2 regions of the Ruegeria sp. HKCCA5929 genome follow, and region 1 is predicted to be linked to the other one. Evidence: riboswitches for the same ligand, from Rfam matches in the RefSeq annotation. Region 1 holds a riboswitch; the other holds the start of a gene.
The links. Region 1 has a riboswitch for cobalamin ahead of GOV90_RS09865 (DUF4198 domain-containing protein). Riboswitches for the same ligand answer to the same signal wherever they lie in the genome.
Positions count from the first base shown of each region.

Region 2: another riboswitch for cobalamin. It lies ahead of GOV90_RS10655 (DUF1636 domain-containing protein); the one in region 1 lies ahead of GOV90_RS09865 (DUF4198 domain-containing protein).

Region 1 is NZ_WQGE01000003.1:216,343-221,722, reverse strand. Features, by position in the region: gene GOV90_RS09875 (ABC transporter substrate-binding protein) at 1-829, opposite strand, end outside; gene GOV90_RS09870 (LacI family DNA-binding transcriptional regulator) at 826-1,983, opposite strand; cobalamin riboswitch at 2,201-2,404, shown strand; gene GOV90_RS09865 (DUF4198 domain-containing protein) at 2,533-3,318, shown strand; gene cbiM (cobalt transporter CbiM) at 3,324-3,935, shown strand; gene GOV90_RS09855 (cobalt ABC transporter permease) at 3,932-4,510, shown strand; gene cbiQ (cobalt ECF transporter T component CbiQ) at 4,510-5,292, shown strand; gene GOV90_RS09845 (energy-coupling factor ABC transporter ATP-binding protein) at 5,289-5,380, shown strand, end outside.
Region 2 is NZ_WQGE01000003.1:404,008-409,387, forward strand. Features, by position in the region: gene GOV90_RS21170 (ROK family protein) at 38-1,018, shown strand; gene GOV90_RS10645 (carbohydrate kinase) at 1,058-1,984, shown strand; gene GOV90_RS10650 (D-lyxose/D-mannose family sugar isomerase) at 2,000-2,665, shown strand; cobalamin riboswitch at 2,765-2,963, shown strand; gene GOV90_RS10655 (DUF1636 domain-containing protein) at 3,202-3,558, shown strand; gene GOV90_RS10660 (ABC transporter ATP-binding protein) at 3,555-4,331, shown strand; gene GOV90_RS10665 (ABC transporter substrate-binding protein) at 4,344-5,294, shown strand; gene GOV90_RS10670 (iron ABC transporter permease) at 5,296-5,380, shown strand, end outside.

The DNA of each region.
Region 1 (5,380 bases):
GGGCGCTGTCACGCAGACCAGCCAATTCGTCCAGAATGAAGGGCGACCAGATGATCATCGCGGCTTTACCGTCAAAATACAGCTCGCGCGATTGCTTCCAGAAAAGTTCACCCGGAGGTGAGGCTTTGGAAATGGCTTTGTAGAAATCCAGAACTTCGGTGGTCTTGGCCTCATCAAGCGGCTGGAACCCATCGGGGCCAACAGGGCTGACACCGTTTGCCAGGAAAACATGCTCCAGCACCTGGCTCATGAAGTTCTCATCAACTTTGGTGGCCGAAACAAAACCATACATTTCTGGCGGGTTATGCAACGCCTCAAGTGCGGCCTGAATATCTGCAAAACTGTCAGGCGCCTCCAAGCCGGCCTCTTCGAACAGGTCCTTGCGATAGACAACCATTTGCGTCCAGCCATCCACCGGAACCGAGGCGGTTTCACCATTGAACGCTGCCATGCCCAAGGCACCCGGAGCGAAAGTATCAGCGCCCAGTTCTTCGATCACTTCGGTCGCAGCTTCGGTGTCCAGAATGCCCGCTTCGGCCCACGGCAGGGCGTACTGCAACGGGTGGTAGACCACATCTGGCAAGTCACCTGCGGCAAAGGCTGCGGTTGCGCGGGTGCCCAAATCCGTTTCTGTGACAGGTATCACCTCAACGGTTGTACCGGTCTCAGCTTTGAACTGGTCAGCCATTTCCTGCTGTTTCGCCAGACGCTCCGGCTGTTCCTCGGTCGTCCAGAAACGGATCGTGTCCGCCTGTACCGACATGGCCATCAGCGCCAGTGCCAACGAAGAGCCGAGCATCAGCTTGGCTGCTTTTGGTGTAAGTTTCATGGTCGGTTTCCTCCCCGATTGTCTTCCATGGATTGTTTGATTTTTTTCGCCAACTCGTTCGACGTCAGCAGTGGCGGCCCGTCAGAGTCGCGTTCGATCAGCACCGCCTGGCTGAGCTCGCGCAAAGTTGCGGGCTCTTCCCCTCGGGTCTGAAGTATCAACATCGTAGCAAGGCGTTCACCCGCCCGTTTGGAGTCGACGCTGAACGTCGTCAGCCCGGGGCTGGCGTATTGGCATTCCGGGACCCCGTCATATCCAAGAACCGAGACATCGCGTCCGATCTCAAGGCCAAATTCTGCACAGACAGAGTAGCTTCCCAATGCGGCCTGATCCGTCGCAAATACAATCGCGGTCGGCGGGACAGGAAGACGCAATAAAGCGCGCGCTTCAGCGGCCCCTTCTTCGCGGGTGCGCGCGCCTTCTCGGATCAATTCGGGATCGACTGGCAATCCTGCAGCCCTAAGCCCATCGACATAACCATCGCGACGCAGGTGGCTGTAGTTGAACTTTGGATCACTGCCGACAAACCCGATACGGCTGTGACCAAAACGGACCAGACGTTCGACCGCGCCGCTCATGGCTTTTTCACCGGAAATATCAAACCACGATGTGTCGTCCTGATAGCCGGTTCGACCATATCCTGTCCGACCATAAAGGATGAAAGGCACCTGCAGGTCGCTGAGGTACCCAACTCGCGCGTCATCTACTTCGGTGCGTGGCAGGATAAATCCATCGGCCTTTCGTTCTTCGACCAAACGGCCCAAAACATTTAACATGTCCTGCTTCGACTTCGCGGTCGAAATTGTCATCGTCCAGTCAGACGCACTTGCAGCTTCACAAGCCCCTGCCAGAAAGTCCTGAAAAAACGGATTGTGCCGGTCCGGTTCTTCACTGTTGATGACCATGGCAATGGCACGCACGCGCCCCGTTCGAATAGCCTGAGCATGGCTGAGCGGGCGATACCCCATCTTGCGCGCCGTCACCTCAACACGCTTTCGCGTTGATTCTGAGATGTCGGAATACCCGTTCAATGCACGCGACACGGTGCTTTTCGAAAGACCAAGGTGATGTGCCAATTCGTCAAGCTTCACCCGCCCACCGGACGCGGCGCGCTGGGACCGGATTTGTCGCTGTTGCAATTCGGGATTCGCCATCATTCTTTCATTTAACTGTTCCGAAACCGGTTTCGGCAATCAAAAAATTAATTCCAGCACCCCGCGACGGACAATCACTCCCAATCAACGAACAGGTCACAACACCAACACTTAGACATCACCGCAGCCGATGAGATTAAAGCGGAACACCTCCGGAATTCGCAGATGACCCTTCCAATGCCGCAATCGGGAGTTGACCGTGCTCAAGTTTTTCTGTCATCAACGCGCCATGTTCGGTTCCGGGGAGTCACCCGGAGGCAATAGGGAATGCAGTGCGGCACGTTCTTGGCCAAATCTGCAACTGCCCCCGCAACTGTAAGCGGCGAGCGAGACTGATTACGCCACTGGGTTACACCCGGGAAGGCCAGTTGAGCGTTAAGACCCGCAAGTCAGGAGACCTGCCGAACATGCGCCCTCGGAAAGGGTGCTCATCATCGGCGACGGGGTGTGCGCCGGATCTGTTTGCCCGATGGGGCAAATAGTTTCGCATTCCCCAATGTCAAAAACCTATGCGTGCCGGGGAAGGCGCGACGTGAGAAGGACGTATTTGTGAAACACTTTTTGTTGGCCGCGGCCGCTAGTGCGGCGCTGCCCGCGCTGGCGCAGGCTCATTTCCTGCTGGAATACACCGAGGATACCATGATCGAGCGTCCCGGGGAGGTTCCTGTCAAGTTGGTCTTCTGGCATCCGTTTGAAGCCGGGCACGTGATGACCCTGGAAAAGCCAGAAGAATTCTATGTGATCCACAACGGCGAAAAGACCGATCTGTTGGGTACATTGGAAGAAACCACATTCGAAGGCCCCGAGAACAGCGCCAAAGCCTTTCTCGGTTCGGTCCCGGTGAAACGTTCCGGCGACTATGTGCTGGTGACGGTACCTGCGCCTTACTACGAAGAATCCGAGGATATCTATATCCAGCAGATCACTAAGGCTTACCTGAACCGCAATGAACTGCCCACCGACTGGGATCAACCGCAAGGTCTGGCGACCGAAATTCTGCCGTTGAACAAGCCCTATAACGTCATTGCAGGTTCCACCTTCACCGGCCGTGTACTGAGCGAAGGCGAACCGGTTGCCGGTGCTGAGATCGAAATCGAATACATGGCAGCCGAGCCCGATCTGGCGGGAAACGGTGCCAAAGACGCCACAGCATCCCCACTGCCGGGCGGCGCATTGGTCGCGATTTCAGATGAGAACGGCTATTTCACCTTTGGTGTACCGAAAGCGGGTTACTGGGGTTTTGCTGCTTTGGGTTCGGGCCCAAAAACCGAATATGAAGGCAAAGAACTGAGCCAGGATGCTGTGATCTGGATCCGCGCCTGGGATCTGGAGTAACCCCTATGCACATCGTGGACGGAGCCCTCTCGAACCCAGTTGTGATCGGCGGCGCAATCGCAGCGGCTGGCGGCATTGCCATAGGGCTGAAATCGCTGGACCTCGACCGCATTCCCACCGCGGGCGTCCTGTCGGCCAGCTTTTTTGTAGCCTCGCTGATCCATGTGCCGATCGGCCCGTCCTCTGTGCATTTGATACTGAACGGTCTGGCCGGGCTTTTGCTCGGCTGGGCCGCTTTTCCTGCGCTGTTTGTTGGCTTGCTGCTTCAAGCCGTGTTTTTTGGTTTTGGCGGTTTGACTGTGCTTGGGATTAACACGGTCAACATCGCACTTCCGGCAGTGCTGACATGGATGATCTTTGGCCGTCTGATCGCACGCGGCTCTCCTGTACAGGGCGCTATTTGGGGCGGGATCGGAGGCGCGTTTTCGATTGCAGCCACGACGGCCCTTGTCGCTGTCTCTCTGGCTCTGTCTGGTGACGCGTTTCTACCAGCCGCGAAACTGGTCTTTTTTGCACATATTCCCGTCATGGCAATCGAAGCGGTACTTACCGGTTTCGCTATTCTATTGACCCGCAAGGTCAAGCCTGAACTCTTTTTTAGGGGGGCCCCCGTATGAGGCATCTGATTTTTGCAGTTGCGATATGGCTTACCCCGCTTCCTGCGCTGGCCCATAAAGTTATCGCAGGGGTCTTTCCTGCAGGCGACGCGATTGAAGGGGAATTGGGCTTTTCCAACGGCGACATGGCTGAAAACCAAGAAGTTGTTGTTTACGGCCCCGATGGCGCTGAACTGGGGCGAACAGTCACAGATACCGATGGTTTCTTCCTCTACACCCCCACCGAACTTGTCGCGCACACTTTCAAAGCAGATCTGGGCGCCGGTCATCTTGCCGAGGTCACCATGCCCGCCGAGGAAGTGGCTGAGATTTTGGGCGTGGATGCCGAGCTTGTAAAACCTGTTACGCAGGTTGAAAACGCAAACGACACCGCGACGACTGTCGCGTCATTAACCGACGAGGAGCGCGCGGCCATTGCCCAAGCGGTGCGAGACGAAACCCGCCCTCTGCGTCGTGAGATTGCAGCCTATCGCGAACACAACGACTTGCAGACCGTTCTTGGTGGGATCGGCTACATCATCGGTCTGTTCGGCATCGGCTTTTATGTCGCTGCACGCCGGAAAATGGCCGCCTGATGGCTCACGCTCTAGAACCCCAGGCAAAGACGCTGGCCGAGGCTGATGCCAGCGCACCCTTCGGGGTGATCGGAGAGTTGGACCCTCGGATGCGGATCGTGATGACGTGCTTTTTTGCTGTTGTTACGGTTTCGCTATCCAGCATCCCCGCGTTGATTGTGGCTCTGGCGGTCTCTATCGGCTTGCTATTGATGTCTCGCCTACCCGTGCGCCGCACACTTAAACGCATGGCCATGATGGACAGCTTTATCATCTTCATGTTGATACTTTTGCCCTTTTCCATGCCCGGTGACGCGATGTTCACCCTGTTTGGGTATCCGGCCAGTTGGCAGGGACTGTGGAAAGCTATTGAGATTGCTCTGACAGCCAATGCCGTGGTCCTGACCCTGATGGTTCTGGTCGGCACGTTGGAACCCGTCACTCTGGGTCATGCTTTGCACAAACTACGCTGCCCAGATGCTCTTGTGCATTTGTTGATGTTCACCATCAGATATATCGAAGTCTTGCGCGAAGAATATCTGCGCCTTCGCGGGGCCATGAAAGTTCGTGGTTTCCGCCCCGGCACCAACTGGCACACTTATCGCAGCTTTGGCTATCTGGTTGGCATGATGCTGGTGCGTGCCATCGAACGGTCAGAACGCATACTGGGCGCCATGAAATGCCGGGGGTTTTCTGGGCGGCTACTTTTGCTGCAGGATTTTCACCTGACCCGACGGGATTGCATGTTTGCTGTGACCTTGTGTTCGATCTGCCTCGGTCTTCTTTGTCTGGATTTCCTATGACGATCCTTAAACTCGAAGATATCCATTTCGCCTATCCCGGGCAGGCATCCGTGCTGGACGGTGCATCGCTTTCGCTTGATCCGGGGCA
Region 2 (5,380 bases), 190 kb from region 1:
GAACGTCTCTCAGCCGTTAGCGCAACCATCCGGATCTGTGCATGAGCACTGGAATTTGGTTGCGGACATCGGTGGAACAAATACACGTCTGGGCGTTGTGACAAACGGCGAACTGACAGACCTGCGCAAGCACCCAACGGGAACTCTGGATGATCTGCTGAACGCATTTCACGCTTTGCGCGATGAGGTTGGCACAAATCCTCAGGCGGTTGTTGCCGCCGGGGCTGGTCCTGTCAGAGACGGCGTCATCCGCCTTACAAACGCCAATTTGGACTTGTCCGAGTTGGAACTGGCGCAGGCGACCGGGGCGGAACATACTTTTGTTATCAATGATTTTACGGCCGCGGCATGGTCAGTTGCTGACGTCACACAGAACGAAGTTTCGGTTTTGCAAGGTCAGGCGAAACCACCAGCAGGCACGCGTTTGGTGGTTGGCCCCGGCACCGGACTTGGCGTCGGAGCATTGCTTTTTTCCGAAGGTCACTATCACACAGTTTCCGGCGAAGGTGGGCATGTTGGGCTGTACCCGCGTCACCGGGACGAGGTCGACGTCTTTGAAGCCGCCCGTCACATTGCTCCTGACTGTTTCTTTGGCGACAGCCTTGCTTTGGAAGCAGAGATGTTTCTGAGCGGAACTGGCCTTCCTATCCTGTATCAGGCCGTTGGGCTGGCAGCGGGCACCGGGCGGTCATCGTTTCGTTCGGCCAAAGACATTTTGACGGAAGCCCGCGATGCTTCGGACCCCATCGCAGTCAAAACTGCGCAGATGTTCACAACGCATCTGGGCGCGCTTATGGGTGATATGGCTGTCACGCTTATGCCTGCTGGTGGAGTGTTTCTTGTCGGCGGGGTCGCCGAGAAAAACCGCTGGCTGTTTGATCAGGACTTCAAGGACGCATTCAATGGCGGCGGGCGGTTCAGCGAGCTTCGTAAATCCTTGAACCTTTACGTCTCAGAACAGGCCGAGTTCGGCATCATCGGGGCGAACAATTTTTGCAAAAACGCACTAAAGCGATGAACGACTTTTGCGCTTGAGGCTCTGGGAGAGGACGTTGGAATGATCCTGTGCTGTGGGGAAGCCCTGATTGACATGATTGCCGAGCCGACAGTGTCCGGCGCGCACGGCTTTGTGCCCCATACGGGTGGCGCGATCCTGAATACCGCTGTTGCCATGGGGCGCTTGGGTGAGTCCGTGGGGATGTTGACCGGTGTTTCTACGGATATGTTTGGTCAGCAACTGATCAACGCGTTAAAGGCCAGCCACGTTGACGTTTCGCATGTAATTGTCTCGGATCGTCCCACTACACTTGCGTTTGTACAACTTGAAGATGGGCACGCAACCTACAGTTTCGTTGATGAAAACACGGCTGGCCGTATGTTGGCACCCGAAGATATGCCAGACCAACTCCCTGCCATCTCGGCATTGTATCTTGGGGGTATAAGCTTGGCGTGTGAGCCATGTGCAGATGCTTATGCATCTTTGCTGGCTCAACACGGAAACGACCGCCCTGTCATGTTGGATCCCAACATTCGTCCGAGTTTTATTCAGGATCAAACCCGATTTCGAACGCGTTTGAACCGCATGATCGCGCAATCCGATATCGTCAAAGTGTCGGACGAGGATCTGGACTGGATCATTCCCGGTGCGGAACCCGAAGCAGCCAAAGCAGCCTTGTTGTTGCAAGCCGGTCCATCAGCCCTGATTGTGACCCGGGGCGGCGACGGCGCGAACGGGTATCTGGCGGATGGATCGCAAGTGACGGTGCCGGTAAAACCGGTGCAGGTCGTGGACACGATCGGTGCGGGGGACACGTTCAATGCAGGTGTGCTCACTGGTCTCAGCCGCGCCGGGCATCTGACAAAACCCGCTGTACGCAACTTAACTTCTAGCGCTTTGCACGCGGCCATGGAACTGGGCGCCGAAGTTGCCGCTGTAACCGTATCTCGCGCCGGGGCGGAACCCCCCTGGGCTCATGAGCTATAATTCTTGGAAAAACCAATGAAACGATCTGACATAAATCGCATCAAATCCGAAGCGCAGGCGTTCATCCAGTCCTTTGGCGCTGTACTGCCGCCTTTTGCAGATTGGTCGCCCGAACAGATGCGCAGCCCAGTGGCGCACACGGTCCGCAGCCGCGGGTTGGGGTGGGACATCACCGACTACGCTCAGGGCCGGTTCGATGAACTGGGCCTGTTTCTTTTCACGCTGCGCAACGGCGAAGTGAATGATTTGCAGTCTGGGCGCGGGATGCTTTACGCAGAAAAATTGCTGATTTCGAAAGACAAACAACTGTCTCCGATGCATCGCCACATCATCAAGGCAGAGGACATCATCAACCGTGGCGGCGGCGATCTGGTGATGGAGATCTATGCATCGGACCCAGAAGGTGGCATCGACCGGCATACGCCTGTCACAGTGCCCAGCGATGCCTGCCCTGTTACGTTGCAACCAGGTGAGCATCTACGCCTGAAACCAGGGCAAAGCGTAACCCTGATGCCCGGAGTTTGGCACGCGTTCTGGGCCGAGCACGGTGATTGCCTTATCGGCGAGGTTTCGACTGTGAATGATGATCGAACGGATAATGTGTTCGAAGATCCGATCCCTCGATTTTCAAAGATCGAGGAAGATGCCGCGCCAGATTTCCTATTGGTTTCCGACTACTGAGGTAGACCGGGTTGACAATAACAGACAGACAACTGGGCTGAGCCCAAGTGATTTCGTCAAACGCCACTCATTCTCTTGCTTGACAAGCCCAGCACCACGAGACTAGCTGAGCGGGATGGTTCCGTAAGGGATGAAAATGGGAATACGGTGCGGCACAGTTTTTTGCCAAGTCCGTGACTGCCCCCGCAACTGTAAGCGGAGAGCGACGCCATTACGCCACTGACACCGAAAGGGTTGGGAAGGTGGGCCGAGCCTTGACCCGCAAGTCAGGAGACCTGCCATCCGATGTTCAACCAACCCGGGGCGGGGCGTCCTGGAAGGAGGCTTTGATGGCACGTTTTTCGCGTGTTTACATTGGTAGCACCTTCTGTCCGCGCTTGGTTTCAAGCGGAGCGGACAGTGTTAAAGGTGACTGACAGAAGTAAGCTCTTCTTCAATACCTACTGCGCTGAGGCATCCTGCTTTGCCGTTAATTCAGAGACACGTAACGTTATAACATTGCATCTCAGTCCAACCCGCAGTAAGCGCTACAAGTAATGACGAAAACCGCTGATCATTTCATTCTTGTGTGCGCGACCTGCACAGGTGCCATGTCCACCGATCAAGTGACTGGCGCACTGGCGCAAACATTGCCCGAAGGATTTGCAATTCGAACAGTTGATTGCATGGCAGGTTGTTCCCGACCAACCACCATTGGCCTTCAGGCACCGGGCAAGGCGCAGTATCTGTTTGGAGACATCGACACGGAACTGGATCTGGACGCAGTGGCGGAATTCGCCGGACAATACCGCCTTAGTTCCGATGGCTGGACAAGTGCAACCGAACGCCCGCCCGCGTTATTCACCAAGACCTTGTCCCGAATACCGGCCCTTCCAACGGAGAGGGTGTCATGAGTTTTCTGTCGGTCGAGGGTCTCGAATATTACGCTTTGAACGGCGATGTCCTTTTGCAGGACGTGTCCTTCGGCTTGGAGGAGGGCTCGATTCTGGCAATTGCGGGACCGAATGGCGCGGGAAAAACAACACTGCTCAAGTTGCTTTGCGGAATAGAACGTATTGCTCTGGGTGATGTGCTTATAAGAGGCAAAAGCTTGCGCACCCTGTCCGCGCATGAGCGTGCCCGAACCATCGCGGTCGTAGGCCAGCAAGAAATGCCAGACGGCCGGTTGCGTTTGCGAGACTATGTTGCGCTTGGGCAAATCCCGATTCAGGCGGATAAATCGGCAACCGAGCATAAGGTAGATCTTGATCGAGTTCTGGAAACAACCGGATTGTCTCATCTTTCCCGCAAGCCGATGAGCCAGCTATCGGGTGGCGAGCGACAGCGCGCTCATATCGCGCGCGCTTTGGCACAAAACCCATCCTTGTTGTTTCTGGACGAGCCGACCAATCACCTGGATCCAGACGCCAAGGGGCACATGTTGTCCTTGGTGGCCGAGCTGGGCGTCACGGTGGTCATGATCGTCCACGATCTGGTCATGATCCCGGAATTCGCCACGCATGTGGCTTTGATGAAATCCACACGCCTGACGGGCTATGGCCCGGTCAGCGACGTGCTGACCTCAGAACGTGTCCGCGACACCTTTGGTGTGGATTATCTATGCTTTCAGCATGAAGGCCGCATGATCCCTGCGCTGGATATCCGAAAAAGAAAACTGTCATCATAACAGGAGCTTACAATGATGCAGAAACTTTGGCCTGTGGCTCTGTTCACTGGCCTGGCAAGCGGCGCGGTCGCAGAAGCCATCACAGTGGACAATTGCGGCGAACCGCTGGTTTTTGAAACCGCGCCCGAGCGGATCGTTGTCCACGACATGAACATGACCGACATGGCCTTCGCATTGGGTCTGCAAGACAAGATCGTGGGCCTGACCGGCATCACGGGCTGGTACAAGACAAGCCCTGATTTTGATGCACAGCGCGGTGATATACCAGAGCTTGCACCAAAATACCCTACTGTTGAGAACCTCATCGCAGTAGAACCCGACATGTTCTTTGCAGGGTGGTATTACGGTATGCAGCCGGGTGGCGAGGTTACTCCGGACACCCTTTCGCCCTTCGGCATCAAGACCATGGTTCTGACCGAAAGCTGCGTACATCTGAACAAAGATCGGCCAGAGGCCAGCATGGACCTGCTGTTTGGCGACGTTCTGCGTTTGGGTCAGGTCATGGGCGTCGAAGCCAAGGCGCAAGAGCTTGTCTCGGGCTGGAAAGACCAACTGGCCGCTATCGAAGCCAAAACAGCTGATCTGCCCAAACCACGTGTCTTCCTGCTGGACGGGCCGGCAGATGCGCCGTTTACCGCTGGTAAATTTGCGATACCGGACGCGATGATCGCCGCAGCAGGCGGAGAGAATGTGACCCATGACATGGACACCAGCTGGGGTCGTACGTCATGGGAAACTGTGGCTGCTGCAAACCCGGAATTCCTGGTTCTGCTGGACTATCAGACAGGAAACGGTGCAGAAGACACCTTCCAGTTCCTGAAAGATCATCCCGTCATGTCTCAAACCGATGCAGTCAAGAACGAGCGCTGGATCGGCCTGCGCTACGAAGAGCTGACACCCGGCCCGGCAAACATTGAGGCCATCGAAAAGATGGTCAAGGCAATGCACCCGGAGACCAACTGATATGGCCCATTTGGGCCGTTCGATCTTGCTGGGGGCGATCGTTCTGATCGCCCTTTTGCTGCTGTCCATCGTTTATGGAACAACAA